One region of the Ruegeria sp. L12 genome, then DNA from elsewhere that is predicted to be linked to it. Evidence: riboswitches for the same ligand, from Rfam matches in the RefSeq annotation. Region 1 holds a riboswitch; each other region holds the start of a gene.
What was found. A riboswitch is a leader RNA that binds a small molecule or an ion and turns the genes downstream of it on or off. The one in region 1 is predicted to bind cobalamin.
Positions count from the first base shown of each region.

Region 2: linked by a shared signal. The riboswitch ahead of ACR0K9_RS15610 (DUF1636 family protein) and the one ahead of ACR0K9_RS12025 (metal ABC transporter ATP-binding protein) in region 1 are both predicted to bind cobalamin.
Region 3: linked by a shared signal. The riboswitch ahead of ACR0K9_RS16320 (hypothetical protein) and the one ahead of ACR0K9_RS12025 (metal ABC transporter ATP-binding protein) in region 1 are both predicted to bind cobalamin.

Region 1 is NZ_JBQFMH010000006.1:215,515-226,044, forward strand. It holds gene ACR0K9_RS12010 (LysR family transcriptional regulator) at 1-71, opposite strand, end outside; gene ACR0K9_RS12015 (metal ABC transporter substrate-binding protein) at 220-1,113, opposite strand; gene ACR0K9_RS12020 (metal ABC transporter permease) at 1,110-2,012, opposite strand; gene ACR0K9_RS12025 (metal ABC transporter ATP-binding protein) at 2,005-2,757, opposite strand; cobalamin riboswitch at 3,095-3,318, opposite strand; gene ACR0K9_RS12030 (universal stress protein) at 3,515-3,919, opposite strand; gene ACR0K9_RS12035 (TRAP transporter large permease) at 3,933-5,240, opposite strand; gene ACR0K9_RS12040 (TRAP transporter substrate-binding protein) at 5,405-6,451, opposite strand; gene ACR0K9_RS12045 (TRAP transporter small permease subunit) at 6,526-7,032, opposite strand; gene ACR0K9_RS12050 (aminotransferase-like domain-containing protein) at 7,485-9,110, opposite strand; gene ACR0K9_RS12055 (MBL fold metallo-hydrolase) at 9,094-10,089, opposite strand; gene ACR0K9_RS12060 (LuxR C-terminal-related transcriptional regulator) at 10,204-10,530, opposite strand, start outside.
Region 2 is NZ_JBQFMH010000009.1:206,971-217,500, forward strand. It holds gene ACR0K9_RS15590 (multiheme c-type cytochrome) at 1-1,864, opposite strand, end outside; gene ACR0K9_RS15595 (alkaline phosphatase family protein) at 1,939-3,543, opposite strand; gene ACR0K9_RS15600 (arylsulfatase) at 3,705-5,309, opposite strand; gene ACR0K9_RS15605 (AraC family transcriptional regulator) at 5,461-6,495, shown strand; cobalamin riboswitch at 7,189-7,386, shown strand; gene ACR0K9_RS15610 (DUF1636 family protein) at 7,488-7,895, shown strand; gene ACR0K9_RS15615 (ABC transporter ATP-binding protein) at 7,892-8,671, shown strand; gene ACR0K9_RS15620 (ABC transporter substrate-binding protein) at 8,684-9,619, shown strand; gene ACR0K9_RS15625 (FecCD family ABC transporter permease) at 9,623-10,530, shown strand, end outside.
Region 3 is NZ_JBQFMH010000010.1:130,123-140,652, reverse strand. It holds gene ACR0K9_RS16360 (c-type cytochrome) at 152-661, opposite strand; gene ACR0K9_RS16355 (prephenate dehydratase) at 783-1,616, shown strand; gene ACR0K9_RS16350 (SRPBCC family protein) at 1,629-2,096, opposite strand; gene nudC (NAD(+) diphosphatase) at 2,136-3,119, opposite strand; gene ACR0K9_RS16340 (bifunctional 2',3'-cyclic-nucleotide 2'-phosphodiesterase/3'-nucleotidase) at 3,333-5,180, shown strand; RNA gene ffs (signal recognition particle sRNA small type) at 5,220-5,318, shown strand; gene rsgA (ribosome small subunit-dependent GTPase A) at 5,480-6,508, shown strand; gene ACR0K9_RS16325 (alpha/beta hydrolase family protein) at 6,528-7,385, opposite strand; cobalamin riboswitch at 7,516-7,738, shown strand; gene ACR0K9_RS16320 (hypothetical protein) at 7,828-8,235, shown strand; gene ACR0K9_RS16315 (protein-tyrosine phosphatase family protein) at 8,237-8,740, opposite strand; gene ACR0K9_RS16310 (DNA polymerase III subunit gamma/tau) at 8,907-10,530, shown strand, end outside.

The DNA.
Region 1 (10,530 bases):
TTCTGGGCGCAAATCTGAAACAATTCCAGCCACTTGAGGCTGAGATCCTTGGGGGCAGTCTGGCGCGGCATTTGGGGTGCTTTCGTGGTGACGGGCGGATCACCAGTAAAACATGAGAGTTATACTATCAGAAAGTCTAAAATACAGGCTTTTGGCGGCTCTGGTTCTTTCGAGCCTGATGCGGGATGCGCCATCAACGCATCCCGCTTGTATTTCAAATCAGCTCTCGCCTTTGGGCTCAAGTGCCTGCAACAACGTGCCAAGGTTGTGCTGGAACATTGCCAGATAGCTTGTGGCGGGGCCGCCGCGCTCGGACAGCGCGTCAGAGTACAGGCGTCCTCCGATCTCGATCCCGGTTTCATCCGAAATCTGCTTTACCAGTGCCGGGCTGGTGATGTTTTCAACAAACAGGGCAGCGACCTTTTCGTCGCGTAGCTGTGTGATCAGCGTGGCAAGTTCTTGCGCCGAAGGTTCGGCTTCGGTGTCGATCCCGACCGGCGCGATAAAGTTCAGGCCGTAGGCATCCGCCAGATACCCGAACGCATCATGCGCCGTTACGACTGTGCGGCGATCAGCTGGCAGTTCGGCCAGTTTCGCTTTGGTCTCGCTGTCCAGCTTTGTCAGCTCGGCAATATAGGCCTCGGCATTGGCGGCGAAGTCATCTGCGCGATCCGGCATCGCCTCGGACATCACGGCGGTAATGTTCTGGACATAGATCACGCCATTGGTCAGCGCATTCCAGGCGTGGGGGTCGATTGCGCCGTCAACCTTGACGGGGATGACGCCTTCGGTGGTGACGAATACCGAAGCTTCTGTTCCGGATTCGGCGATCAGAGTATCCGACCAGGTTTCGAAACCCAGGCCATTGACGAAGATCAGATCTGCCTGAGCCACCGCTTTCGCATCTTCTACGGAGGGCTGATAGACATGAGCATCGGCATCAGGGCCAACGATGGTGGTGACATTCGCATGGTCACCCACGACCTGTTCGACCATATCGCCTAGGATCGAGAAGCTGGCGACGATGTTCAACTCGCCCGCAGCGGCAGGCAGGCTGGTCAACGCAAGAAAGGCCGAGGCCAACCCGGCGGAGATGGATTTGCAAAAGGTCATTGAGGTCTCTCTTCTGCTGAGGATTGTGCCAAGGAGGCGTTTGTTTGGTCGGACGGCTTGCGCAGTCGCCCGCCGAATCCGAGGGGTCCCAAGAGGGCCGAGATCATGAAGAACGCGCCGGCGGTCAGCACGATGGCAGGGCCGGAAGGTGTTGCGGGGAACAGATAGGACAAGGTCAGCCCGACCCAGCAGCTTCCCAGTGCAAACAGAAAGCCAAGGCCCAGTTGTCCGGTGATGGTGCTGGACCAGTATCGCGCCGATGTCGCGGGCAGGATCATCAAGCCCACAGCCATCAATGTGCCCAGAGTCTTGAATGCAGCGAGCAGGTTCAAAACCAGCAACAACATAAAGGCCTGTTCGATAAGCCATGGGCGTTTCGTCTGGGCCTCGAAGAACACGGGATCGCAAGTGCTGACGATCAGCGGTCGCAGAAGCACAGCAAAAGACATCAGCGTGAATGTCGCGACAGACCCGACCAGGATCATCGAGGCATCGTCGATCCCCAGGATCGACCCGAACAGAAAGCTCTTGAGTGGCACCGCAGAGCCCGCGGCCGACAGGATGAATATACCGACCGCCAGGGCGATCAGATAAAGTGAGGCCAGGCTGGCATCGCTGCGCAGGATTGTTTTGCGGGCCAGAAACGCCGTCAGGATGGCCACGCCGACCCCGGCGATCAACCCTCCGATCAGCAGCGAAAAGACCGACAGCCCCGCTGTCACGAATCCGATGACGACGCCGGGCGTGATGGCATGGGCCATGGCCTCTCCGGCAAGCGATAGGCGGCGCAGAACCAGAAAGGCCCCGACCGGAGCGACAGACGCGGACAGCACCGTGGTTGCCACGAAGGCGCGGCGCATGAAGGCGAAGCTCCACATCTCAGATAGGATATCAAGCATGACTGCCTCCGGACTGCACGCCTCGGAACATCCAGGACACTTGGCTTGCGGAAAGATAATTCTGCGCGACAAGGCGGTCAGGGGTCAGAACCGTGTCGACCGGCCCATAGCTTGCAGTCTCACCGCCCAGCAGCAGCGCATGGCTGCAATGGTCGAGAACCGAGGACAGGTCATGTACGACCAGAACCACCGCACGCCCTTCCTCGCGCCAGCGATCGATCAGCGTCAGCAGATGAGCCTCGGTGCTCTGATCGACGGCGGCAAAAGGCTCATCCAACAAGATCATGGGCGCGTCCTGCATGATCACACGGGCAAACAGTGCACGCTGCAACTGGCCCCCGGATAACGTGTGCAGCGACCGGTCTGCAATGTTCAGGACCCCGGCTGCATCCAGCGCCGCATCAACCCGCGCCTTGGTGTCACGATCCAGACGTCCGCGCAGGCCGAACCCTTTCCAGGCCCCCATCGCCGCCAGGTCACGGACCCGGATTGGAAAGCGCCGGTCAAACTCGGTCATCTGCGCAAGATACCCGATCTCGCGCGGTGTTCCGCTGGGCCAAGTCAGTTTGCCCGCCAATGGGTCCATCAGGCCCATCAACATCTTTACAAACGTGCTTTTGCCCGAGCCATTGGCGCCCAGCACGGCCAGCGTCGACCCGCGCTCGATATCCATCGACAGGCCACGAAACAGCGTAAGTCCCGGGTACCCGAGCGCCAGATTGCGGATTTCCAGCACCGCCGACATCAAAGCACCGCCAGAATGCAAAGCCAGAGGATTGCGGCCGCAATCAGGGCGCAACCGATCAAGGATGCGATGCTCATATTCGTCAGACAGAACCCGCGCATTTTCAGCGATCGCCCGCCGGAGTCACTGCGGCTCATGACGTGCACGCTTTCGGTTGTACCAAATACGCGATGCGGTTTTGGCCAAAGCGGCCATTTGGGTCTAGCCCATGATGTTGAGTATCGATTGTCCGACGCATCGCCGCCTCCGCTGAGACGGGGTCGTGGCAGAACGATGATGTAAGTCAGCGGCTGGCGCTTCAAACATTTATCTCTCCCTCCGGGACACCCCGCCCGGTTCAGTTTATATTCGGATGGCAGGTCTCCTGACTTGCGGATCATCGCTACCCCGAACCTTCCCAGGCTTCCCCGCTTCGGGGGCCCAGTGGTTTTTTCGGGGTCGCTCTCCGCTTACAGTTGCGGGGGCAGTCACGGAATTGGTGGCCTAGATCGGCACCGCACCGCGTTCCCATTTCATCTCGCCGACTCAATGCCGTTGAGAACCATCGCAGGCAGATAACGTTGCACGCGTAAAATGGTCAAGGATCAAATTGGCGGTAAGGTTTGAATGCATGTTACAATCGCGGGTGTCTCTGGGCTGGTGTCAACGACGCTGTCGCATTCGCGGGATGAAGTGCCTTAAACAATCACTTGGGGCGCCGCAGAAACGCGATGCCCCAAATAATGTTACATCTGAGGCTAACGCCCCGGTGTTCAGGTTAGCGAAGGACCACCACGCTGCAGTTGGCATGCCGCACAACACGCGCAGCCGTGGAGCCGAGAAACAGATCTGAAAAACCCGGGCGGTGCGAGAAGACAACAACGCAATCGGGTTTGTGCTTCTTCTGCCAGCTCAGAATCGTGTTGGTGGAATGACCTGCGACCACATGGATCTCAACCTCCTCCGAGCCAAGTTCTTTGCGCAGGTCGTCCGAGACCCCATCAATGCTCTTCTGCATCTGGTCTTCAGGGAAGTACGAGCCGATGTAAGACGGCAACTCTTCCAGAATGGACAACACGGAAATCCGACCACTTTCGTTCAGCAGTTTTTGTGCTGCAGCAATTGCGGGACCGTATTCCGAACCATGTCCTGGCGCGACGGGAACAAGTATGTGATTGAACATCTGATTTAGCCTTCTACTTCAGCGCGTTGGGCAACCAGGTTGCGATTTCCGGGAAGATAAAGATCAACGTGAGGCCGACGAACTGCAACACCACGAAGGGGCCAACCGAGTTGTAGACATCGCCCATGCTGACGTCCTTGGGCAGCACCCCTTTGATCCAGAACAGAACGAAGCCGAACGGTGGTGTGAGATAGGCGATCTGGATGTTCACGATGAACAGCGCGCCGAACCACAGTTTGTCGATCCCCAGCTCATCCACGATCGGGATGAACAGCGGAGTGCACAACAGGATGATGGCCCAGTCGTCCATCACCATGCCCAAAATCAGGATGATCAGCATCATCATCAGCAGGATGCCGGTCGCCCCGCCAGGCATGGACAGAACCAGGTTCGTCAACAGATCCTGACTGCCCAGCGTGTTGAACACATTAAGGTAGATCGTGGCACCGATCAGGATCCATAGACCCATACCGCTGAGCTTGACCGTGGAAACCAGAGATTCAACCAGAACCTCTTTGGTCAGTTTGCCATAGATGAAGTTGATGATGAATGCGCCTGCGGCACCAAAGGCTGCCGCTTCGGCCGGAGTGGCGATGCCGCCCCAGATGACACCCAGCACAACAACGATCAGCAGAGCGAAGGGCCAGATGCTCAGCACAGCGCCAACTTTTTCCCGCGCTGTAAACTTCTGATCTGCGGGCAGGGCAGGGCCCAGCTCTGGCTGAATACGGCAACGGACGCCGATATAGATCGTGTAGAACGTCGCCAGCATGAGGCCCGGCATCAAACCGGCCATGAACAAATCACCGATCGAGACCTTGGCCAGCAGACCGTAGAAGATGAACGGAACGCTTGGCGGGATCAGTGCGCCCAGTGCGCCGCCCGCAGCAATACAGCCGATGGCGATCTTGCGGTCATACTTGTACCGCATCATCGAAGGGTAGGCGATCTGTCCCATCGTAGTGGTTGCCGGGGGTGTGATACCGGTGATGGCTGCGAAAACGGTACAGACCTGAACGGTCCCCATGGCCAACCCGCCATGGACATGCCCGATCAGCTTGTAGACCGCGTCATAAGCGGCCTCGGCTATGCCGGAAAATCGTATGAGCGACCCCATGAACAGGAACAGAGGGACCGTCACAAGGATCGAGCTCCACGGGGTAGAGTAGAATGCGCTCGGCACGGCCAGCAGGGCGCGTGGTTCGATCAGCATCGCGAACATGACGGCTGTTCCACCCAGGCCAAACGCAACCGGCAAGCCCATGAACAAGATGCCAAAAAGAACAAGAAAATAAAGTAATGTGATGAGTTCTAGGCTCATTTCGTTTTCCTTACCATTGGCACCAGAGGGTCATGAGGCGCGTCGTGATCCAGATGTCCCGACCTGTGTACGTCTTATCTCTGAAGGGGATGGATTGGCCCCGGGAAGGGGGCCAATGGTGCGGCGCTTGACCGTTTACCAATCACGCGCCGCAATTGGTTTGCTTAGTTCGAAGCGGCCTTGTCGGCCAGGAACCGCTTGTAGATTTCAACGCCTTCTGCGTTGCCTTTCGAGGCAGCGGCAACCTGCGGCCAGACTTCTGCGATGGATTTCTCACGCATCCGGGCGACTTCCTCATCGCTCAGATAGATCACTTCACCGCCGGCATCCTGCAGGATTTGCAGCGCTTCTTCCACGCCTTCCGCATGCAGACGGCTGGTTTCAAAGTAGGTGTCTTTGAACACGCTGTCGATTTGCTCGCGCTGCCAGTCGGTCAGAGCGTTCCAGCTTTGCAGGTTCACAAAGATTTCCTGGTGCTGGGCCGGGTTCCAGCCAGGCATGATCGCATAGTCAATCACTTCCTGGAACGACATGTCATCGATGCCGCCGGTATCCCAGTAGGTGCCTTCGATCGTACCCAGCTTGATCGCTGTATAGATTTCACCACCGTTCATCGACACGGGCGCGCCACCCATGGTCGAATGGAAGATCGCCTGCGGGCCACCGGCGCGCATCTTGTGGCCTTCCAAGTCTTCCAGTTTTTCGACGCGGAATTTGGTGAACATCGCGTTCGGACCCTGGTTGGTCCAGCCAACCCAATGCAGGTTCCGGGCATTCGCCGCAGCCTGAACGATGTCGCCTACGCGGTAGTCAGGGTTGCCCCACATCACTTCCCAGGCTTCTTCGGTGTTGTTGGCCCCCATGGCCATACCGAATGCCAGCATGCCTTCGGGCATGTCGCCGCCATAGACCGAACCCCAGCCGGCATAGCCGTCTGTCTGACCCGCCGCCGCGGCAGCAAATGCCTCGGCGCCGCTGACCAGCGCGCCTGCGGGCTCAACACGGATTTTGACGGTGCCTTGCGTGGCTTCCTCGACAGCTTCGACCCATGGGATCAGACCGTTGTCCCAGCCTGCGTCGGTTTGGTCAAATGCAGGCTGGAAAACCCACTCGGTAACCTCGTCTGGCGGACCTTCGGCGGCGGCGGCACCTGCGCTGACGGCGAGTGCGCCCGCCCAAAGCGTGGCTTTGATAGATTTTTCAATCTTCATTTGGAACTCCTCCCTTTATGTTGAGCTCGTGTTTGTTGATGTGGTTATTATTCGGTCCCACAAGAGCGACGGGGTTAACCCGCCGATTGCCCGAATATTGTTTGAAGGTCGCGGATCAGCTTCCTGAGAACGATCAGCAGAACCAGAAAACCGCTGACCGGGATTGCGAACTTGATCGGATAAATCGGGATGGGAACAGCAGTAGGTGTCCACTGGTTCAGCATCATCGAAAGAGAGCCCGCCTCGTATCCCTTCCAGATCAGGACCACCAGAAACAGGATTGCGACCGGCGCGGTAAGCACGTCGAGAATTGCCTTCTTGCGCGTGCTTGCATTGGCGTAAAAGAGGTCAAGCTTCACGAAGCTGTCATGGCGCAGGGCGTAGACACCACCAACGCAGGCCAACAGCACCATTGCAGCCTGCAAGGTCGTCCCGATCCACTGCGAGGGCGCATTCAAGACATACCGCATGAAAACGTCGGACACACCGAACACCATGCAGTACAAGATCAGGAGCCAACCGATGCGCCCCATGATTTCAGAAACCACATTTGTCACAGCCTCAAACGCGCGCATAAACATGATTGCTCCTCCCTAGGTGAAGCCTTGGTTGCCCCTTGTTTGCGCGTTGTCTGGCAAGCGCTGAGGTCTGTTTGGCTCCGATCCCGCCAAGCCGCACAGCCCAGCATTTGTTTATGTGATTGATACAACAAGTAGCCTGCGAGAAGAGAAAGGTACAGATTAAAAAAAACGTGGATACAGATTGGTGTCCTCACAAAATACTGAAAACAAACAGAACCTTGCGTTATTTGACACCTTTCAATCTCCCGATCATCCGAGGATTGACGGGCCTGAAAGGTTTCGATCGCAGGATGCTGCGGTTTCTTCTTCATGGGCGATGATTCAAATTCCCCGCTGTTTTGGGGTCATCGGGAATCTCTTTCGCCGATAAATTGTACTCAGCATCGGCAGCCAGATTCCCGTCATCAATTGGCACAAGCTCGATGCCGTTGCACAACGCGATTTTGATGTTGTCAGGGATCGATCTGGCGTTGGCTCAGTTTCTCGGCATCAATTGCTTGTCGCAGTTCCTTCAGACCGGGTTCGATCAGGTTGGTTCCGACTGCTGCAACCCCCAATCTGAAAGTTGTATCGCCGCCGGGTGCGGTGGAAAAACAAGGCTCTGAGGGCTCGATCACCACACCTTTTCCGCGCGCAAACTCCGCGATACGCGCTGCTTTCCGCCCCTCGCGACTGCGGAAGAAGAAATTTGTGCTGCCGAATTCCTGCCGGACTTCGAAATCCGGAAACAGGTCATTGATTAGCGCCGATGCCACAGACCATCGCTGACTGAACGTTTCATGCAGCCGCGAGCGAAGCCCCTCGTGATATCCAAAGCGCAGGAAAAGCGACGCGGTGTGTTGCAGGATGTGGGGCGGGTGCCTGATCATCATGCCACGCATGGCGCGCGCTTCACGCACCAGTTCTTCCTGAGCCACCAGATAACCCAACCGCAACCCCGGGGCGAGGCTTTTGGACAGGCTGCCGGTATAGATGACGCGCCCCCGCGCATGACCGCTGTAGAGCGGGGGAAGGCTTTTGGAGTTGAAGTCCATATCGCCTTCGTAGTCGTCTTCGATAATCAGAAAGTCCTCTCGTTCCGCGCTTTCGAGAAGCTGCGCCCGACGGCGCGCCGACATCGACAGGACAGTCGGTAGTTGTCGGCTGGGGGTCACAAATACAAGGTCACATCCGGCGAGCCGTTCGTCGACAACCAGCCCTTCGCGGTCGACGGGAATATAGCGGACCTCGTCAAAGGTTTGTTCAAAGATGTTGCGGGCGTCGGTATAGCCCGGGTCCTCCATGGCCACGACGCGGCCAAAACCACGCAAAAGCGTGGCTACGACAAAGATGGCCTGTTGCGCACCCATTGTGACAAGAACGTTTTCAGGCTGGGCTGAGATGCCCCGCATGGGCAACAGCCGGGAACAGATCTGTTCCAGAAACGTCTCGCAATCGAGATATTCGTTGTCGCTGGTCCAACGGCTCAGATCGCGGGAATTCAGCGCCAATCGTGTACATTCTCGCCATTCCGACAGGGGAAATTTGCTGGATGCGATTTGGTTGCAGACGAAGGGATAGGTATAATTCGGCCAGTCCGAGGGGCGCGAGATACATCCCGCAGTCGATGGCAGACGGCGACGTGTTATGCGTTCTACGATATTGGGCGATTTAACATCGTCCTTGGCCGAGCTCGGCGGCTCCATGCGGTTGACTTCAAGGGCGACGAAATAACCCGATTTCGGCTTGGACAGGATCGCCCCGTCATCCATGAGCTTGGAATACGCGCCCAGCACGGAATTGATGGATACATTGAGGTCACGGGCCAGCGCCCGGCAAGAGGGCAGTTTCACGTTCTTGCGTAGATAGCCGTTCGCGATCAGATCGGCGATGCCCGCGTGAATCTGATCGCGAACGCCAAGTGGCTTTAGGCGATCTACGGTAATCGTATTCAGGATCGTCGCGGTCGAGCGCTGCGTGACTGCCCGATCGAGCCCGTCGCGCGGGTCCGTCACGGCGGGCTCGTTCTGGCCAGAACCGTAGCCTCCATCGGCGATGGCACGGTTCAGGCCGTTTGTTTGCTTAGGTGGTCTGTGCATGGTTTCCGAAGTAGAGAAACTCCTTGGACATTCCCTTTACCTCACCAGCTTCGAGTTGCAACGATGCACTGTCAAGCATCTTGTAACTCTGCTGAGCTTTGACCCATTCGTCCGCGTCTTGCAGCGTCGTCAACGTATAAGACGTGGTCTCACTCAGATAATGAGTGGGGATGACTATGTTGGGATTGAGGCGCTCGACGATGTCATTGCCTTGTTGGTAGTCGAGAATGTGTTGCGACCCATCAACAGGCAAAGTCAACACATCTACACGCCCGATTGCGTCCCAGAATTCCTGCGGAGGATTGTGCCGGTTGTCGCCCCAGATCAAGGTGCGAATTCCGCCGGTCTCGACAAGATAGACAACCATGTCCATGTGGCTGACATTGTCCGGTGGGCAGGCATTTACGCCGAATTCCCCCAAGGCGTTGGTCCAGTCATACCAACCAGGGGCACGGCAGACATGCTTGTCTGCAAAGCCCGTGATCTTCAGGTCCGCAAACTCGAAATTGCCGACCATGCGATCCAGGACCATTGTCGAGACAGGCCGATGAATGGCGTCGTGATCAAAATGCGTGTGGGTGGACATGCAGATGTCTACCGGAGTTTCCGGGAACTCGTTCTTGAACCACAGGCCCCAGGCTCCCGACGGATCGTCGCGCCAAGGATCGAACAGCACGGTCGCGCCCCCGGGCGAGGTGATCTTGATGGCGCAATGCCCGTAGAAATCAACGCCAACGGCGCCGTCCACCGCCTGACCGGTGGTCGATTGCAGGTCAATGACATGGTTGTTGTTGCCCGGCTGCGTCCAGTCCGTCGACTGCGCCTTGGCTGACGTTGTGCTGAGCAGGCTTGCCGCGCCGCCAACACCGGCTGCACCAGCTGCCATAAAGAACGAACGACGCGACAGGCCGGGGGCCAGATCGTCTGTGTTTCCGTTCTTGAGCGTAGGTTGCAGGTTCAGGTCTTCTTTTTTGTCCATGGAGTCCTCCCTTGCCGACACCATTTTTGGTGTTCGCAAAAAGGCTAGCATTGGATCGGAATTCCCGAGCATTGGAAAACCATGGGTAAAACATGGGGGATTCCCCCATGGTAATTAGCGCAACGCCATCAGTTCGGTTCGAAGGTTTTTACCCGATTTCCGCAACCCCAACTTGTCCCGAATGTTGTTGCGATGAAATTCAATCGTGCTGTACCCCCGCGACAGCACGCGCGCAATATCCTTAGTTGAATGCCCTTGAATGATCAGCTGCGCAACATCCTGCTCCGAAGGCGTCAGTTGCTCGAACACTGTCAGCAAATGTCCGGACATGTCTGCTGTAATCTGGCCCAGATTGGTTTCGACCATTTGCACATAGCTTTTGGCCGTCGGGTCATCTTCAACCCTCGCACGCAATTTCGTCAAAGCAGGCAGTACCATACC
Region 2 (10,530 bases), on a different contig from region 1:
GTGCCTCGTTCACAATGGACAACGCACGTTCCCGCCCTTCGATTGCCGCCGCGATCCGGGCGCGCATGACCCAGGCCGCCTGTCTTTGCGGGTCGAGGCGGACGACCTCAGCGAAGGCGCTCTCCGCCGCGAGCATATTGCGCATCGTCAAGGAAACACCGGCGATCTGCAGATGCGTCTCAGGAAAGTCGAGGCGGCTGCCGAGTGCCGCACGCCACTCTGCCATAGCGCCATCAAGATCAGCCTGCGACGTGCCCGGAAGCCGGGCAATTGGCGCATCGATCAATTCCCTCGCTGCGGCCATGCGCACGGCACGCACGGGGTCGGAAAGTACAGGCAGAAGGCGCAACACACGGTCCTGCGGCGCAGCCATGCGCTGAGCGCCAATCGCCGCGACGCGCACGATCGGATCGGCGTGGGACAGAAGCGGCGCAAGACGCTGGGCTGCAACCGGGTCGCCCGCTGCCTCCAGAAGCCAAAGCGCCGTGGCGCGGACAATACCTGGCTGATCCTCGTCCGCAGCGAGGTCCGACAAGGCGTCTGTCGCAGCAACCGCGCTCTCTCGCCCGTGCGCCAGTGTGGCACCGAAATGTGGGCCGCGGTTCGCACTGTCGGGAAAGCGCGCCGCGATTTCGGCTGCCGCCCAGGCAGGATCGCGATCGGTGTGACAGGAGGTGCAGGCGTCGGGTGCGCTGGTCTTCTCGGCAAGATCAGGCCGTGGAACGCGGAAGGAGTGATCGGCCCGCCAGTCGTTGCCCATGTAGACGCGTTCGGGCGCATGGCACGACTTGCATTGCGCTCCTGGTGTGCCCGGTTCGTGGAAGTAATGCCCGGAACTGTCGTAGTTCGCTGGACTCAGGGTCTCGAAGCGCGGATTTCCGGCGGGAGAGTGGCACTGGGTGCAAACTCCATTCCCCTGCGCCACCCGCTCGGCACTGTGGGCGTCATGGCAATCAAGGCAACCCACGCCGGCAGCGTACATTTTCGACTGCAAAAACGAGCCGTAGACATAGACCTCGTCGAGGATCTGCCCATCGGCGTGGTAGAGCCCCGGTCGCAACAAGGCGAGCGAATAGGCGTCGTGATATGCCGTGCCCGGCAGCGGAGAGGCGTCGTCAAATGCCTCCCTGCGCGAGTGGCACGTCGCGCATTGCTGGATCGTGGCCTCGGTTGTCGCGAAGCTTTGCTTGAAACCATAGGCATCGACTGCGATGCCCGGCAATTCGATGTCCAGCCCTTCCGCCCACCTCAGATGCGCCGCGCCGGGGCCGTGACAGCCTTCGCAGCCCACCCCGATCTCGACCTGCTTCGAAGCATATGTGCGCGTGGCGGGGTCGTAATTCTTCTCGTATCCGGTTGCGTGGCATTCCGCGCAGCGGGCGTTCCAGTTCTTGTACGGACCTGTCCAATGCAGTCCGTTATCCGGCGGCAGATCTTCGTTCGGGTAGAGATGAAACCAGCCGCCTGTATCGCTGTCCCAGACGACATCGAAACTCTGAAGCCGTCCAGGTTCGGTTTCCAGCAGGTATTGTTGCAGCGGCTCGATCCCGGCAACGGAATGCACGCGGTAATCGGTCGTCACGCCGTCCTTTTCCGTCACCTCGACGTGATAGTCGCCGCCCTCGATGCGAAAGCGGGCGGTCATGCCATCGTGGTTAAAAACGGTTCCATCGAAATCCGCGACTACCGTATCCGGCGAGGGCATTGTCCACGCTCGCGCATGATGGGACGTGCGCCAAGCCTCGTAGGCATCGACATGGCAGTCCCGGCACGCTGCCGAACCCACGTAATCCTGAGCAGGGGCCGGCGTGCTGAACGCTCCCGCCACAAGCCATACAGAGAGGCAACTTTGAATGGTACGCATTAGGAATGACCGGACGGCTGGTTTCTTTTTCAAAATATCTCTCAATTTAAAGAACTGTGGACTGTCGCACGCCTCTAGTCGCCAAAAACTTCCAAGAGCGGCTGGCCCACGGCACCGCTTGGCTGTTTCGTGCGCATCAGGGCCGCAAGTGTGACGGCGACATCGACCGTTTCCACGTACCGCTCGACGCGCTGGCCGCCGTCTATGCCTGGCCCCATGAAGATGATGGGAACATGGGTGTCATAGGTCCAGGGTGAGCCATGCGCCGATGCCACGTGAAGACCGTCGAAATTCGCGACGAACCAGTGCGGCTCGAAGACGATGTAGATGTCGCCCGAACGATCCGGATGAAAATTGGCCAGCACCGAGGCACTCACGCGCGTGTCGGCGACCTCGCCGCGCGCCAGCGCCCTGCTGGAGACGGCAAGGGCGATGCCCGGCAGCTTTTGCAACTCCTCCGCCACCGCCGTCTCGACCACAGCAGGATCAAGAGCCAAAGTCGCGATCACCTCGTGATCGAGATAGATGTAAGGGTTGGTGAAGCTCTCGATCAGGAATTGCCCGGTGCCTAATTCCTCGCGCAAGCGCGCCAGGCCAGGTCTCGTGTCCACATCTTCAAAACTGAAATTCCGTGCCTCGATGCCGAGAGTGGCAAGATAACCCGCCGCTTCTGGCGCGCCATGATCTGCCGAGAGCACTACAAGCGTTCTCTCAAGACCGACGGTCTCATCCACAAAGGAAAGAAGATCGGCAAGTGTCCGATCCAGACGTTTGATGTTGTCCTCCGATTCAAGGCTGGAGGGCCCAAAAAGATGCCCGACGTAATCCGTGGAGGACAGGCTGACGCTCATGAAGTCGGGCACGTCGTCCTGCCCTACCTCTTCGGCGTTCATCAGCGCCTTGGCGAAATTGACGGTAATCTCGTCACCCGCCGGACTGAGCGTCAAGAGCGTCGTGTAAAATTTGCTGTCGGCTGAGCCATAGTGATGCGGAAAGGTGCGACCATAGCTCGGAAAATCCGTCTCCCATGATTGGTCATCCTTGTCTGCGAAGTTATAGGCCTCCTTCGGCAACGTCAGGGTCCAACTCGTCCCGGCATAAGTGCCCACTAACCCCGTCTCTTCCCAAGCGGCAATCCAATCGGGGTAGCTGTCGCGGTAGAAGGTGCTGGTGACAAAACGCCCCTCGGCCTTGGAAAACCAGTAGGCCTGACCGGCATGCCCGGCAAAGGAGATCGCACCACGGTCCTTGACCGACACCCCAAAAACCTTGGACGCGGGTCCGTAATGCAGGCGGATCTCGTCGCCGATCGTCGAGGTGAGAATGTTGCGCGGCGATCTGCCGTCTGTCGTCGCGGCGCGCTGCGTCGGGTCGATTTCCGTGTCGGCATCGACGCCTTTCGCGCCCACGAGCGGGTAATCCGGGTCCTGTACGTTGTAGAAGGTGCTGCCGCTGTTGCGGTCGAACCACAAGTTGGCGACCATGCCATGAATGCCCGGGTCAGTGCCTGTCGACAGCGTGGTATGGCCGACGATGGTTTCGGTGTTGGCGTGGCGATGGTGGGCATTGGTGTACCAAGTACCGTTAGTGATGAGGCGGTTGAACCCGCCTTCGCCCAACCCGGCGCCGTATCGGTCAATCAGATCGCCACGCAACTGGTCTACCGTGATCTGCAGCACAAGCCGGGGAACGTCCTCCGCGGCAGCTACACATCCGGGGAGCGAAAATGCGCATACCCCTATCCAACGGAATAGCATTGGTGGCCTCCTCTGCGGGTTGTATCCCAATCGAAAACCGCCGCCCCGAAGGCTGTCGGGGCGGCAAGAAATCATTTGCGCGTTTATTGCGCGCCGCCGGGTTGCGACAGCTTCTCCATCACCTTGTCCAGACTGAAGCTCGCCGCCTCTTGCCGCGGTGGATACTCGGCGAAGGTGGAGAGGAACTGCGCTACATAAGCCTGCGCCGGCACCAGCATGAAAGCACGGTCGATCATCCAGTCATAATAGGTGTTGGATGTCCGGTAAGCGCGTTCATAGGGGTCACGCCGCAGATTGAAGACCAAAGGCACTCGGAGCGGTGTCAGCGGCTCCATCCATGCGCGCAGAGTTCCCCATGCTTTCTGCTCGAGGAAGGTGATCTTCCAGTTCTGGAAGCGCAACGCAGCCAAATCGCCGTCATCGGTGAAATAGAAGATTTCGTTTCTGGGGCTTTCATCCGTTTCGCCGGTTAGCATCGGCAGGATGTTGTAGCCATCGAGATGCACGCGATACTCGCGACCCGCCATCGCATCCACGGTGACGCCTTCCAGCAGATCTTCCTTGATCGTTTCATTGCCCGCCGCCGCGAGGAATGTCGGCAACCAGTCCATATGATGCACGATCTCATTGCTGATTTCGCCTTCCGGAATCTGCCCGGGCCAGCGCACCATCGCCGGAACACGCCAGCCGCCTTCCCACTGGGTGTTCTTCTCGCCCCAGAAGGGCGTCATCGCCGCATCAGGCCATGTATTCATATGCGGGCCGTTGTCGGTCGAATAGAAGACAATCGTATTCTCCGCGATACCCAACTCGTCGAGCTTGTCCAGAAATTGTCCGATGTGACCATCGTGCTCGATCATACCGGCGGTATACTCGTCCGCTATGCCCTTGGTCTTGTCCTGGGCCGCGTCAATTACTTCATCGCGGACATGGGTGCGAAAATGCATCCGGGTGCCGCTCCACCAGACGAACCAGGGCGTGCCCGCCGCGGTCTGTTCTTCGATGAAGGCAATGGCTGCTTCTGTGGTCTGGTCATCCACGACCTTCTGGCGTTCGATATCGAGCGCACCGGTATCCTCGATCTCCTGGGTGATCTCCGTCTCGCCATATGTCGCGCTGGAGCGAATAACGCCGCGTGGCCCGAAACGGTCGAGGAAGGTCTGCCCATCCGGCAGTACGGCATCACGTGGATAATCCGGGTTTTCCGGCTCCTCCTCGGCGTTGAGGTGGTAGAGGTTGCCGAAGAACTCATCGAAACCGTGGTTGGTCGGCAGGTGTTCGTCGCGGTCACCGAGGTGGTTCTTGCCGAACTGGCCGGTGGCGTATCCTTCGGCTTTCAAGAGGCCCGCGATGGTCGGGTCTTCCACCTGCATACCTTCTTCAGCGCCAGGCAAACCGACCTTGGACAAGCCGGTGCGAAACACGGATTGTCCCATGATGAAGGAGGAGCGTCCGGCGGTGCAGGATTGCTCGCCGTAATAGTCCGTGAACATCATGCCTTCTCGCGCAATCCGGTCGATGTTGGGTGTCTGGTACCCCATGACGCCGAACGTATAGGCCGAGATATTGGACTGGCCGATGTCGTCCCCCCAGATGACAAGAATATTAGGCTTGCCCTGTTCCTGAGCGGCGAGTGGCAGCCCAATCAAGACGGCGCCGACGGCGGCCAGCGCTGTACGGAATAACATTTTGGTTTCCTCCTAGTTGGCAACTGTATCTTGTTGCACTGAAAAGGCTTTCGGATCCTATCGGCGGGATGTCGACATCCGACCGATGCCAAGAGTAACACCAAACCTGCGAGTTGACTTGCCATTTTGTGACATCGCGTGGAAACTCTGCGTGGTGGGTAAACTCGCGATGACATATGCGACCGGGATCGGTCCGCTGCCGGATCTGCTTGAGGCGCAAAGCGGATCAAAGGCGGTCGAACGCGCCTTTCGGGGCGCAGGCTTGCCGCTCGTGCTTGTCGATGACCGGGCGCATCAGGTACCTCTGGGAGCAGTTATCAGGCTGTTCGACGGCGCAGCGCGGCTGACGGGCGATCCAATTCTGGGTTTGCGTGTGGGAAATGCTATGCAGCCCGGCGAGTACGGTCTTTGGGTGAATTATTCGCTACAGGCGCCAACCTTCGCGGGAGCCATCTCGCGGTTGTCCCGCTGCATCGTCCTGCATCAGATCGGCGGGGAACTTTCACTTGAGCACCGACGAGGCGATCTCGTGGTGTGGAGCTATCGGCAGACGGCCGTTACAGGTGCGGGCGCGACACAGCACGCCGACCATATTCTGCCCGTAATGGCAAAGGTAGCGCGGGCCTATTGTGGCCCGGATTGGAAGCCTTCGCATATGGAAACACGCACCGCAGGGACCGGCTTGGAGGCGGCGTTGCGCGAAGACTCTACAGGTATTCCCTGGCACTTCAATTCAGCTGTCGACGGGATCGCGTTCCCATCGGCTGCGCTTTGGTCCCGTCCCGCGCTGGGGTCCAGGGGGAGGCAAGCGCTTCGGCTCAGTTCGCGCGACATTCTCGCGGAAATCAAATTGCGGCGACAGGAATGCGACATCGACCGCCTTGCCGCTGTCATCACGCTACGCCTGATTGACGGTCACACGGACATCGACGGTGCCGCGGGAATGGTCGGTGTCGCCCGGCGCACGCTGCAACGCTGGCTCGACGCTGAAGGCCTGTCCTACCGTATTTTGCTCGATCGTGTGAGACTGGACCGGGCGCGCGCACTGATCCTGGAGACCGAGGCACCCCTGTCAGAGATCGCCATGCTCGCAGGCTACAGTGACCATGCCCATTTCACGCGAGCCTTTGGTCGGCGTTTCGGGCGCTCTCCGTCAACCGAGCGGATGTCCAAACCAAGAGGTTAACCGCACAACTTGATCAAATATCCTCCGATCTGAATTGCCCGGGCGGCAATGAAAGCCTTCTTTATCGGCGTGCCATTCCGAGTGCCGATTTCTGACCACAGCCGCAAAGGCAAAGAGTTTGCCGGTTCATTTGCAAAAACCAAAGTTTAGAAAACCTGCAATTGTTGAAGCTCAAGGTTGGAGCCGCGACCGCCGCAAAGAAAATCGTGATAACCCAGGCGGCGTTTTTAGAAAGGGTCGCTGCAGTATTCGCCAGCTGTCTGCGACTGCAGAGAAGGTCCGGTGTCCGCCCTTCGCGAGAAATACTGCGAAAATCACCAGTGAGCGGTATGGGCTCGCTATCAGATTTCGCCGCCTACGTCCTGAACATCGGCTCATTGATATCCAACGGCAGCACATCGTCAGAGCCCCTGCAAAATCAAGGTTCTGGCGAGATTGGCAAATGGCCGGTCTCGCTCATCCCGCCGCAAAGGCATTGCCGCATGGGCGCTGGTCGGTTGTGAGCCAAGGTGACAATTGCTGCATAGTGCCCCGAATGACCGTTTTATACCCAGATGAACCGCTGCAACTTGTTGGTTCTTGTCTTTAGAATGAGCGATCGGCTGCAAGTATTCGTTCAGAAGGAAATGGAAGACAACATTCGGTGTTGCAACGTGTTTCTCATTCCACGATTGACGCATCCACGAATCTGCTGATATCGCTCACTTTGATGGAGTTGGAGTAAGTGATTCCAACACAGGGAATACGGTGCGGCTTTGGCCAATTCCGTGACTGCCCCCGCAACTGTAAGCGGCGAGCGACCCGATGATGCCACTGGCCCGAAGAGGCTGGGAAGGATCGGAGAAGCGACGACCCGCAAGTCAGGAGACCTGCCATCGTAACGCAACTCAACCCGGGCGGGGTGCCTCGGAAGGAGACCACGATGGAACACTCGGCTGTAGCCGTAAACATGGCTGGCTCGCAATCAACCCCGCAACTTTGCGGAGGGCGACATGGGCCGGACTGCCACACACAGAATTACCGTTTGCATCTCTTGCCGACACAAGGGCAAAACCTGCCAGCCTGGTTATGAGCTGATCGCCCGGCTGCGAAAGGCTTTTGAAAACGCCAAGGACGCAATTCCCGAAGATTTCGAAATCTCGGGCGTGGCATGTATGGCGGGATGTGATCGACCCTGCACGGTGGCTTATCACGGCTCGCACAAGGCGACATATTTGTTTGGCGATATTGACCCGGACACCGATGTCGATGATCTGATCGAATTTGCCCGGCGCTATGCCCATCTACATGACGGGTGGAGCAGCTCTGTCGACAGACCAGGCAAGCTGCGCAAATCCACACTGGCACGGGTTCCGGCCAGCATCATCGCCCTTGAGCGCAGCGCGGAGCCTGTTCAATGAACGCCGCGGAGCTGTATGTCGAGAACGTAAGTTGGCGGCCCTCGGCCAGGGTGCCGCTGATTTTGCATCCAATCAACTTTCATCTGAAGGCCGGGCGCATTTTGGGGATCGTCGGACCGAACGGGGCGGGGAAGTCCTCGTTATTGCGCACGCTCTATCGGTATCATCGGCCGTCCAGCGGTACGGTCAGGATTGATGGTGAAGATATCTGGACCATGCCGCCGAAGACAGCTGCCCAAACGGTTGCAGCGGTTTTGCAAGAGCAACCCAATGACTTTGCCCTGACGGTGCGCGACGTGGTGGCATTGGGCCGCTTGCCACATCGCCAGAGCTTTTCAACACCCGGCCAGCACTGTGCCGAGGTCATCGAGAACGTGCTGCGCCAAACCAAGCTGATACATCTGCGCGACCGGCAGATCGGCACCCTGTCGGGCGGTGAACGCCAACGGGTGATGATGGCCCGTGCCCTGGCGCAAGCGCCGCGGCTGCTGGTTCTGGATGAGCCAACCAACCACCTCGATATCCATTATCAGCTAGAGCTGCTTGAACTTGTGCGCGACCTCCACATCACCGTTGTCGTGTCGCTACATGACCTCAACATGGCGGCCACGTTCTGTGACGACATTCTGGTAATGCAGAATGGCCAGTCGCTGGTGTTCGGCCCCCCGCAGGATGTCCTGACCGAAGACCTCGTGTCGGGTGCATTTCGTGTCTCGGCCCGGCTGGAACAGCTGAGCCGCAGTCAGAACAATCACTTCTCTTTCCAACTGAACTAAAGGATCACCTGAATGAAACTACTCCCCCTGGCATTGGGGCTGTCCTGTACAGCAAGCCTGGCACTGGCAGAAACCACGGTACGAAGCTGCAACCGTACCGTTACCTTTGACGAAGTCCCGACAGCAGCGATTTCCAACGACGTCAACCTGACCGAAATGATGTTGGTGCTGGGACTGGCGGACCACATGGTGGGCTATACCGGTATCTCTGGTTGGAAAACACTGGATGAGAAGATGCGCGAAGGAGTCGAGCAACTACCCGAGTTGTCTTCGAAATACCCCAGCAAGGAAGTATTGATCGGGGCGGATGCCGATTTCTTCTTTGCCGGTTGGAACTATGGCATGAAGGTTGGTGGCGAAGTCACGCCCGAAACCCTGGCCGCGTTTGACATCGACGTCTATGAGTTGACCGAAAGCTGCATCCATATCGGTGAAAAAGACAAGGCCAGCATGGATGACATGTATACCGATCTGCTGAATCTGGGCCGCATCTTTGCTGTCGAGGATCAGGCGCAAGAGCTGGTGGACGGCTACAAGGCAGAGCTTGCAGATTTCAACGCCGATCTGGATGCCGGTGACGAACCGCTGCGTGTATTTGTCTATGACAGCGGCGAGGACACTCCCTTTACCGCGGGACGCTATGCCATGCCCACCGCCCTGATCGAAGCCGCAGGCGGGCGCAATGTTCTGGACGACTTCGAGAAGAGCTGGGCCACGGTGACCTGGGAAGAAGTCGTCGAGCGCAACCCGGAAATGATCGTGATCGTGAACTACGGCAATGTGACTGCAGAGCAAAAGCGCGAGTTCATGATGTCGAACCCGGCATTTGCTGATATTGACGCGGTCAAGAATGATCGGTTCGTGACGCTGGAATATGTCGAGGCAACCCCCGGGCCCCGCAACATCGAGGCGATCAAGACCCTCGCCTCGGCCTTCTGGAGCAACTGATCTATGTACACCGAAGCAGTCAGCACATCCCGACCCAGAAGACGTTGGCACTTGCCTGCCTCTGTTTCGCTGGTGATCCTTCTGTTTGCTGTTTCGGTGACCTTTGCTGTGAGTGTCGGCGCGGTGCCCATCCCCGCCGGCACGGTTTGGGGGGTGGTTCTTGATAAACTTGCCCCCGGCCAGATCGACGTTACTTGGTCAAAAGGCAAATCGGCGATTGTCTGGGATATCCGCTTTCCCCGTGCCCTGCTGGCGGCAATGGTCGGGGCAGGGTTGGCTGCGGTCGGAGCTTCACTTCAGGCGGTGACGCGCAATCCCTTGGCGGACCCGCATCTGCTGGGCATTTCGTCTGGCGGGGCCTTTGGCGCGATCCTCGCATTGCTACATACCGGGCTGTTTCTGGGTCTCCTGACTGTACCGTTGCTGGCTTTTGTTGGGGCATTATGCGCTACAGCGCTCGTCTTGGGTGTTTCGAGCTTTGCGTCAGCCACCAGTGCGGACCGGCTGGTTCTGACGGGTGTGGCGATTTCTTTCATCATCATGGCGGGCGCGAACATCCTGATCTTTCTGGGTGATCCACGCGCCACCCATACCGTTGTGTTCTGGATGCTGGGCGGGCTGGGCCTGGCGCAATGGTCACATCTGATCTATCCGCTGGCAATCCTGCTGCCTTGTCTGGGCTGGATGTATCTACGCTCTGCCGATCTGAACGCCATGACGATCGGTGATGAAACGGCATCCTCGCTGGGGCTGGACGTCGTGCGGTTTCGCCTGAGCGTCTTTGTTATCGGGGCCCTGATCACCGGCGTGATGGTGGCCTTTTCCGGGATGATCGGATTCGTGGGACTGATGGTGCCGCATATCGCCAGACTGATTGTCGGCGGAGATTACCGCCGCCTGGTGCCCACCTC
Region 3 (10,530 bases), on a different contig from region 1:
TCGTCTTCAATGTCGTGCAGGCCAGCTAATTGACCAATGCTTACTGTTGCAAGTTTAGAATGCGTGAACGCTTTGTGAAGTTCTTCTCAGACAAAAAATAAAGCCGCTGCACAGGGCAGCGGCTTTGAAACCTGCAATTCTGATCAGCCGATCAGTTGCCGATTGTCTGCAGATAGGCAATCACATCGGCACGGTCCTGCGGCTTTTTCAGGCCGGCAAAGCTCATCGAAGTGCCCGAGATATAGCTGCTGGGCTTGGTCAGGAAGGCATCCAGCGCTTCGGGCGTCCAGTTGCCGCCATGGGCCTGCATCGCGGGGGAATAGCCGGTGAAGCCGCTGGCCGAAGCCACAGGGCGGTCCACGATACCATAAAGATACGGACCAGTGCTGTTCGCGCCATCTTCCAGCTTGTGGCAAGCGGTGCACTTGCGGAACACTTTGGCGCCTTTTTCCGGATCGGCTGCGGCCAGCATATCTTCGAACACAACCTCTTCACCGTCAGCGCTTTCACCCGAGCTTTCGGTTTCGATAATATAGGAAGCCTCGGCAGAATGGCTGTCAGAGCTATAGAGGACATCCGCCCCCCATTTTGCCAGAAGAAGCACAAGAAAGGTGCCAAACAGGCCGGCTGCGGCCTTGGTAACTGTCATCGTGTCGAACATTTTGATCGCGAGTCCATTTCAGCTGTCTGCGGGGTGTCTAAGGCTTCCCCTGAGAAGAGGCAAGGTATAGACACCGCGACTAAACGCCCAATTCAAGAACTTGTTGCACGGAAACGACCAAATGACCAATCGTATTGCATTTCAGGGAGAACCCGGCGCCTACAGCCACGAAGCCTGCCGCAACGCGCGCCCGGATATGGACGCCCTGCCCTGCCGGACTTTCGAGGATGTGATCGAATCAGTGCGCTCGGGCGAGGCCGATCTGGCCATGCTGCCGGTTGAAAACACCACCTATGGCCGGGTTGCGGATATCCATCGTCTGCTGCCGCACAGCGGATTGCACATTATCGATGAGGCCTTTGTGCGGGTGCATATCAATCTGCTTGGGGTCCCGGGGGCAACGCTCGGCGACATCACCGAGGCGCATTCGCATCTGGTTCTGCTGCCCCAATGCGCCGGGTTTCTGAAACAACACAACATCCGGGGCCGCGTCAGCCCCGATAACGCCCGCGCCGCGCGCGAGGTGGCCGAGGCGGGCGAAATTCATTCGGCCGCGCTGGCCAGTGAACTGGCGGGCGAGATTTACGGGCTGAACGTTCTGGCCCGCCATATCGAAGATCACGGCGACAACACCACACGGTTTCTGGTGATGTCGCGCGAGACGGATATGTCGCGCCGGGGTGACCATGGCATGATCACCAGCTTCATGTTCCAGGTCCGCAACATTCCCGCCGCGCTCTACAAGGCGATGGGCGGATTTGCCACCAACGGCGTCAACATGACCAAGCTGGAAAGCTATATGGTCGACGGCTCGTTCACTGCAACGCAGTTCTATGCCGATATCGTCGGTCACCCCGACGACCGGAACGTACAGCTTGCGATGGACGAGTTGGAACATTTCACGACCAATGTCGAACTGCTGGGCGTTTATCCGGCAGCGCAACCACGCGGGTAAGGGCGCAGTCACCTATACCCCGTGCAGGTGTCGTTCTTCGATCTCTCGTGCGAAGTCGCTGAGGCGGGTCTGGAACTGGCGGCGGAAACGGGATTGGCCCAGTTTCAGCGACTGCAACAGCAATCGCGCAGGCAGCGTCTTTGCCTTGAGAGAGGTCTCGACGCTTAAACGGGTGCGGCGTTGGGACAGCGCCAGCAGTTCGATCACGGAGTCCCCGTTCATGCCCTTGCTGCTGGCCTGAAATCGCATCAGAGAAGATGCTTCGCATTCGGTCAATACCACCGATATCTGGCGCGGTTTGCCCCGAATCTTAAGCTCGGTCTCCCACGCTGTGCCCGCCTGCGGCGCCCCCGACCCGGATACGCGCCGCACCTCGACCCCGCGGCGCAGGGCCATGCGTTCGAAACGCTCGAAATCGGTGATCATGGCGAACACCATCTCGACGGGAACTTCGATATCTTCCTGCGCTGAAAACTGCATCTTGGTTCTTTTCTGCCGCGAGTCGCCGCCAGTGTCTCGTTAGTCCAGCGTATCCGCAAGCCAGTGTTGCAACAAAAAATGCGCAATCGCACCTTTGCGGGCCGGCAGCAACTTGGGGTGATCGCCCGCAAAGGCCTGCATCATCTCGCTCCGGCTGACCCAGATGGCATCTTCAATCTCAACCGGGTCGATCTGTATCTCGGACGACAGGGCCTTGCCCGCGCAGCCAAACATCAGCGAGGCCGGGAACGGCCAGGGCTGGCTGGCTAGATAACTGACTTCGCCCACGGGAACGCCTGCCTCTTCCATCACCTCGCGGCGCACCGCCGCCTCGAGCGTCTCGCCCGGTTCGACAAAACCGGCCAGCAACGAGTACATCCCCTCGGGCCAACCGGGTGAACGGCCCATCAGCACCGAGTTGCCATGGGTGATCAGCATGATCACCACCGGATCCGTACGCGGGAAATGCTGACCTCCGCACGTGGGGCAACTGCGCTGCCAACCGCCCTGAGAAATTTCACTGGCCGCGCCGCACCGGGCACAGAAGCGATGCGTTTCGTGCCAGCCGATCACCGCCTTGGCCGTTGCCGCAAGCTCGGCGTCGCGCGGGCTGAGCCGGGTCATGATCCGGCGCAGTTCGGCAAACACGTGGCCCTCGGGCAAGTCCGGGTGTTGTTGTTCGCTGCGGTCCACGAAGGCCCCGATATCAGACTGATCCAGACCTTCGGCTGCCCAGCCCGAAATATCCATGGCAAACAGCGGCGTGGCGTTGTCTGACAGACCCAGAAGGATCGGCTTTTCAATCACACCACCCGGGCCATTCTGCAAAATTCCATGATCCATCGCGATCAGCGCCAGTTTGTCCAGCGCTTCACCCTGCACCAGAATTTTACCGCGCCACAGCAACAGGCAACGCGCCCGTGGGTCGGCAAAGGCCTGCGCCAGCTTCTCGGGATCGCCCCGCAACAATCCCGCCCGGTCCATGCCCGAGCCGCCAAAAGTGACCTGTTCTGCGCGTTTCATGCCTGTTGTCCTCGCCTGCCGGGCCAAGGGCTGCCATTTCTGTGCCATGGGTGCAACGGATTTTGAGCAAACAAAATATTTTTGCCATGCCGCCGAAAGACCGCAGCAATGCCCCGGAATTTGCACTAAGTCCACCGCAAGGTGAAAAATCTGTTACGTTGACCGTCTGAAGTTGAAATTTTGAAACACGATAGTTTGGCGCGCCGGGCGTGGGTGCGCCCTTCCAAAGCAAAAGTCCGGATACTGGCGACATCCGACCTGCATATGCACTTGATGTCATTTGATTATTACGCCGACACCCCGGATGCCGACAGGGGCCTGACCCGGACCGCCAGCCTGATCCGTAGGGCCCGCGATCAGGCCCAGCGCGACAGTGCTTTGGTATTGCTGTTCGACAATGGTGATGCGCTGCAGGGTACGCCGTTTGGCGAATGGGCCGCAGAGGTCACCATGGATGCGCACCCGTTATCACAAGCGTTCAACGCTTTGGGCTATGATGCGGTCGGGTTGGGCAATCATGATTTCGGGTTCGGACTGGATCTGGTGAACCGGATCGCCGCACAAACCACCTGTCCCGTGGTGTGCAGCAACCTGCGTACAACGCAAGGGCCTCAGGGCTGGGTGCCTCATGCGACCCTGCAGCGGATGGTTTTGGCAAACGGGAAACAGGTTCCGATTCGCATCGGCATCCTATCGGTCTTGCCACCCCAGACGATGCAGTGGGAGGCACATATGTTGCAGGGCAAGGCAAAGGTCACCGACATTCTGACCGCGGCAGAGCAGACCGCGGCATTTCTTCGCCAACAGGGCTGCGACCTTGTCCTGGCGTTGGCGCATTCGGGGCTGGATCAGGCGGAGGCCGAAGCCGGGATGGAAAACGCGGTCATCCCGCTGGCCGCGCTGGATAATGTTGATGTGATTGTTGCTGGGCACACGCATCTGGTTCTGCCCGGCACGGCACATGAAGACATGCCTGATGTCGACCATGAACAAGGGCTGGTGCATGGCAAACCGGTGGTGATGCAGGGCTGGGGTGGCTCGCATCTGGGCGTGATCGATTTGACGCTGGAACAAGACGCCGGGCAGCGCTGGCGCGTCATCGACAGCCGGGCCAAGGCAACCCCGATCAAAACGGCGAACGGGCCTGTCACTGAAGACCCCAAGATCAAACAGCTGTTTGCCAAGGGTCATGAGGAAACGCGCAAACGAGTCTCTGCACCCGTGGGGTCAGTGCCCGTTACGCTGCACAGCTATTTTTCATTCTGTGCCCCCGATCGAGGACTGGCGTTGCTGGCGGCGGCTCAGGCCGCTGCGGTGCGATCCCACATTGCCGGTACCGAGTGGGAGGGGTTGACCATCCTCGCAGCCACGGCCCCCGCCAAATTCGGAGGCCGCGCCGGTCCTCGTTATTACACCCATGTTCCTGCGGGCGATGTTTCAATCCGCCACGTGGCCGATTTGCATGTCTTCCCCAATGAGTTGCGGGCAGTGCGGGTAACGGGCGCGCAGCTGCACGATTGGCTCGAGATGTCCGCTGGTGTGTTCAATCAGCTTTCACCCCATCGGCCTGCGCATCTGATCAACCCAAGGCGCGCAGGATTCAATTTCGACAGTCTGCATGGGGCGACCTATCAGATCGACCTGTCACAACCGGCCCGGTTCGATGCAGCCGGACGTCTGAAGGATTCAGCGCATTCGCGCATTCGATCCCTGAAGGTCAACGGACGGCTGGTGACGCCCGAGCAGGAATTTATCGTCGCGACCAACAATTACCGTGCCAATGGCGGGGGTCACTTCCCAATCGCCGCGCAGGTTTGCCCTATCGCTTTGCCCGCGCGGCTCATTCACCATGTGCTGCGCGATTATCTGGCGGGCAAACTGCCCCGGGACCCGCTGGAACAGGCTCCACGCGCGTTCTCTCTGACCCCGATGAACGGAGCGGAGGTCATTCTGACCACCGGCCCCGCCGCGCAAGCCTATCTGCATGAGCTGGCCGAATACGATCCGCAGGCTCTGCCCTTGGATTGCGATGGGTTTCTGCCCATTCAACTAACCCTCTGACGGGTTGCCAATATCATCCGACGCGCCTATATGAAGGGTCGAGAGGTTGGCGCGGGTGAGCGCCTCGCCAACCTGGTCAGGTCCGGAAGGAAGCAGCCACAACGAGTCCCGCTTGGGTCGATGTCCAGCCTCTCACTTGAACCAACCTATCAGCCGCAGGAGGGCTTTATGATTGTTGCAAAGACCCTTCGGGCAGCCCGGTTCTGATCCAGCGCGATTTTCTGACTGCCTGAACACATGACCAACGGATGCGCGATTGCCATCCGTCGGACACTCTGTTTCTGACCACAGGCAGACCAATGACTCTTTCCCTATCGGACTTTGGATGGTCCTCTCACTTTGCCGCACAACACGCGGCCGAACCCACATACACCCCGTTTCGCATCAGCGCCGTTCACCGCGACCGGCTGATCGGGCTTGGCCCGAAGGGCGAAATCCCGTTACACAGCCCCGACCACCCGACCGGCGATTATGCGGTCGGCGATTGGATTCTTGCGGACAGCGACAGTCGCGTGCGGCGCCTGCTGGACCGGCGCAGCCTGCTGCAACGCCGGGCGGCGGGCACCGGTGCCTCGGCACAACTGATCGCTGCGAATGTCGATGTGTTGTTCATCGTCAGTTCGTGCAATGCCGATTTCAGCCTGCCCCGGTTGGAACGCTATCTGGCATTGGCGCATCAGGCCAGATGCTATCCGGTGGTTGTCCTGACCAAGGCCGATACCTCTGACGCGCCAGAATCCTTTGTGCAACAAGCGCAGGCCATCGATCCGTTTCTGACGGTGCTGGCGATCAATGCGCTGGACCCAACGCAGATCGAACAGGTTCTTGCGTGGTGCCCAAAAGGGCAGACCGGCGCATTGGTCGGGTCGTCCGGTGTTGGCAAGACCACGCTGGCCAATGCCATGACCGGGCAGGATCAAGCCACGGCAGGCATTCGCGAGGATGATGCGCGGGGGCGTCACACCACGACGGCACGCGCCTTGCACCAGATGCGCAACGGTGGCTGGCGGATCGACACACCGGGCATGCGCGCTTTGCGTTTGCTGGATGCGCAGGACGGGGTGTATGAGGTTTTCTCGGACCTCATCGAGTTCAGCGCAAGCTGCCGGTTCTCGGACTGCCAGCACGACGCCGAACCCGGCTGCGCAGTTCAGGCCGCGATCCAGAGCGGTGCGCTTGATCCATCGCGGCTGGAACGATGGCGCAAGTTGCGACGCGAGGATCAGCGCAACTCGGAAACCATCGCCCAGTCCCGCGCGCGGGACAGAGCGTTCGGGAAAATGGTACGCGGCGTCATGCAGCAGAAAAAGTCCCGCAAGGGGCTGTGATACAACTGGTCCGGTCTGGTCAGTCGATCAGGCGGGGCCAGACAGCCGCGTTGCGTCGGGCAAAAGCACCGATATGCCCGACCATCGGCAACCCGAACTCCTGGGGCAACAACAGGTGACGACGGGCCTTCGGTCCATAGAGATCGGCAAGCCGCCATACGGCTTCGGGCGGCACCATCTGGTCATCCGCAAAGGCAAACAGATCGACGCGTCCGCCTGCAGTGGCCCAGCGCGCCTGTGGCAGCGTCTCTCCGATCTCAGGCAGATAGCTTTCGGGCGCGGTGCACCATTTGCGCCACTGCCAATAGACCGACGCGGGCAGGTCTTCGCCAAAACCGACCGCCTTGCCCGGCAGATATCCCAGCGCCCGGACCATCAATGGCGCATGGCCATACCAGAACAACGCCGCCAGCGCGCGATAGGGCCACGGATGATCCCCGAGCGTCACCAGGCCCGAACAGACACAGATCATCCGGTCGATCTGCTCGATATCCGATTGCACCGGCCCCAGCATAGATCCGAGCGAGTGGCCAATGCTCCACAGTTGAGCACCCGGAAAACGCCGCCGCATCTCGGCCCGCGCGGCGGGGATGTCGACCAGCGCCCAGTCCGCCATCGTCACTGTCGACGCCTTTTGCGCCCCGGTCAGTGAATGGCCGAAATCCCGGTAGTCATATGTCAGGCAGGCCATGCCGCGTTCCGCCACCAGCCAGCGCGCGAAATGCTGGTAATAATCGCGGGGCACGCCGGTGGCGCCGTTGATCACCACCACCGTTTCCGGCTGAGACGCGGGCAGGTACAGACGGGCGGACAGCATCGCGGGTCCGGCGGCAAACCGGAAATCCTCTGTCATGATGGTCTGTTGCGTGTCCAGCATGTGAACCTCTTGGCGTCGCGCATCACCTGAACTGATCAGTTCATTTGATCGATACCAAGTCAAGGTTGACGTGGCTGGACCAAAGGTCAGCCTGCGACTTTCAATCCGATTGACTCGGAATGCGGCGAACCGCTAGCGATGGCGTGATGGTTCTCGCGCCCTTATCCGGGGCCGGGATGAAAAGGGAACACGGTGCGGTTCTGCCCGGAAGCTGCCGGAACGAACCAAATCCGCGACTGCCCCCGCAACTGTAAGCGGTGAGCAATGCCGGAAGACCACTGGCCATATGGCTGGGAAGGTCGGCAAAGCGACGACCCGCAAGTCAGGAGACCTGCCATCGGAACCGAAACTGAATCTCGGGCGGGGTGTCCGGGCAGGTCCTGACGTCACAGCGCCGTCCTACCTGTTTCACGCCCTCGCCCTGCGCGCGGAGGGCGCATCTATGATCTGGAAGACCGACACACATGAATTCGCAGCGACCGTGTGCCAACGGACCAGCAAACCCTGCCCGGCTCTGGCGCGTATGGCGCGGGCGCTGACGCAGGCCGTCTCGACCGCGCGGCCAGTGACCACACCCGAGTTTCAGGTGGAAGGCAGCAGCGAACTGACCCATTGCGCGGAAGGCTGCACCGCCCGTTTTCGCGCCTGCCCTGATCAGGTGCGCGTGTTCTGCGGAACCGTTCCCGGGATCGAGACCGAGATGCTGGACGGTTATGCGGACATGATGTTCGGCACCTCATTCGCCACCCTACCCGCAGGGCTGCTGGCGAACCCGCCCTGCGCCATGCTTGAAGCGTCGGTGCTGGCCCCGCGCCCTCAGGTCGAGCCGCAGCATATGGCCTGCGCCTGATCTAACGTTGCAACGGGACCCGGGCCGGCGTAGCGGCCCAGGCCATCTGTCCGTCGGTTTCGACCGCGCAGGGGCGCAGCGCCCGCAGACGCTCCAGCGCTGTTTCGGGACGCTCGCCGCATTCGACCATCAGACGCAGCACAACCATACCCGAGCGGCCGCAACCGCCTCGGCAATGCACCAGAACCCGGCCTCCGCCGGACAGGGCCTGCCGGGCGGCCGCGCTGACCTGCGGCCAACGCTCCTCGACAGCTTCGGGCGGGGCGCCGAAATCCTCGATCGGAAGATGGACCCAGCGGCTCGCCCGGGCCTGTATGTCGGTCCCGAAATTGCGCGCGCCATCCTGCAGCATCTCAACTTCGGTGGTCATCGACAGGACCAGACCCGGCTTCCAGCCCGCGATCAGGTCCAGATCGCCGTCATAATCCCCTCCGCGCCCCGGCATCGACGTCAGGGCCAGCGTGCCCCCGCCAACCTGCAAGGCGTATATCACCAGTTGCGACATAAAACCCCCCATCAAACAAACCTATAAAAACTGGTCTTTGAAATCTGTCCGACCAGTGTAAGCCGCATCGGGTCGCTTTCCAAAATGAAAATCATCCGGGCGGGCGGTGGACGCGGGCAGCGGCGGCCTCTACGCTGCGGCAGAACTCGAATCCGCGAAAGCAGACATGACCGACACGCCCAGCCCCGCCTATCAGGTGCTTGCCCGCAAATACCGCCCGGAAACCTTTGCCGATCTGGTCGGTCAGGACGCCATGGTCCGCACGCTGAAAAATGCGTTCGAGGCGGACCGGATCGCGCAGGCCTTCATCATGACCGGCATCCGCGGCACCGGCAAAACCACCACCGCCCGGATCATCGCCAAGGGCATGAACTGCATCGGCCCCGATGGCGAAGGCAAACCCACCACGGAACCCTGCGGCCAGTGTGAACATTGCGTCGCCATCATGGAAGGCCGCCATGTCGATGTGATGGAGATGGACGCCGCCAGCCGCACCGGCGTCAATGACATCCGCGAGATCATCGACAGCGTTCGCTATCGCGCCGCCAGCGCGCGCTATAAGATCTACATCATCGACGAGGTCCACATGCTCTCGACCAGCGCTTTCAACGCGCTGCTCAAGACGCTTGAGGAACCGCCCGAGCACGTGAAGTTCATCTTTGCCACCACCGAGATCCGCAAGGTCCCGGTCACCGTCCTGTCCCGCTGTCAGCGCTTCGATCTACGCCGGATCGAGCCCGAAGTCATGATCGGCCTGCTGCGCAAGATTGCCGATGCCGAAAGCGCGCAGATCGCCGAGGACGCGTTGGCGCTGATCACCCGCGCCGCCGAGGGCTCGGCCCGTGATGCGACCTCGCTGCTAGATCAGGCAATCAGCCACGGGGCAGGCGAGACCAGCGCCGATCAGGTGCGCGCGATGCTGGGTCTGGCGGATCGCGGCAGGGTTCTCGACCTGATCGACATGATCCTGCGCGGCGATGCAGCCGGAGCACTGACAGAGCTGAGCGCCCAATATGCCGAAGGCGCCGACCCGCTGGCGGTGTTGCGCGATCTGGCCGAGATCACCCATTGGGTCTCGGTGGTCAAGATCACCCCGGATGCCGCCGAAGATCCGACGGTATCGCCCGACGAACGCGCCCGTGGCCAGCAAATGGCCGAGGCCTTGCCGATGCGTGTTCTGACCCGCATGTGGCAGATGCTGCTCAAGGCGCTGGAGGAGATTGCCGCCGCGCCCAACGCGATGATGGCGGCCGAAATGGCGGTGATCCGCCTGACCCATGTGGCCGATCTACCCAGCCCGGAAGAGTTGATCAAACGGCTGCAGGATGCGCCCGTCCCCCCGCCGACCAACGGACCGGGTGGCGGCCTGCCGATAGCCACGCAAGGCGGTGCATCCGCCCCTGTCGCCACGCAAACAACCTATGCCACCACCCGAGGCCCGACCGGGGCACCATCAGCGGCGCTGGCGCAGGATGTGGCGACCGCTCTGGCCCACTATCCCAGTTTCGATCACGTGGTCGAACTGATCCGCTCCAACCGCGACGTCAAGCTTCTGGTCGAAGTGGAAAATGGCGTGCGGCTGGCCTCGTACCAGCCGGGCCGGATCGAGTTCACTCCGACGGAACAGGCCCCGGCTGACCTTGCCGCCCGGCTCGGATCATCCCTGCAGCGCTGGACCGGAAACCGTTGGGCGGTGACAATCGTGTCCGAGGGGACAGCGCCAACAATCGGCGAGACCCGCGACGCCGCCGCCCTGGCGCTGAAGGCCGAGGCCGAGACCCATCCGCTGG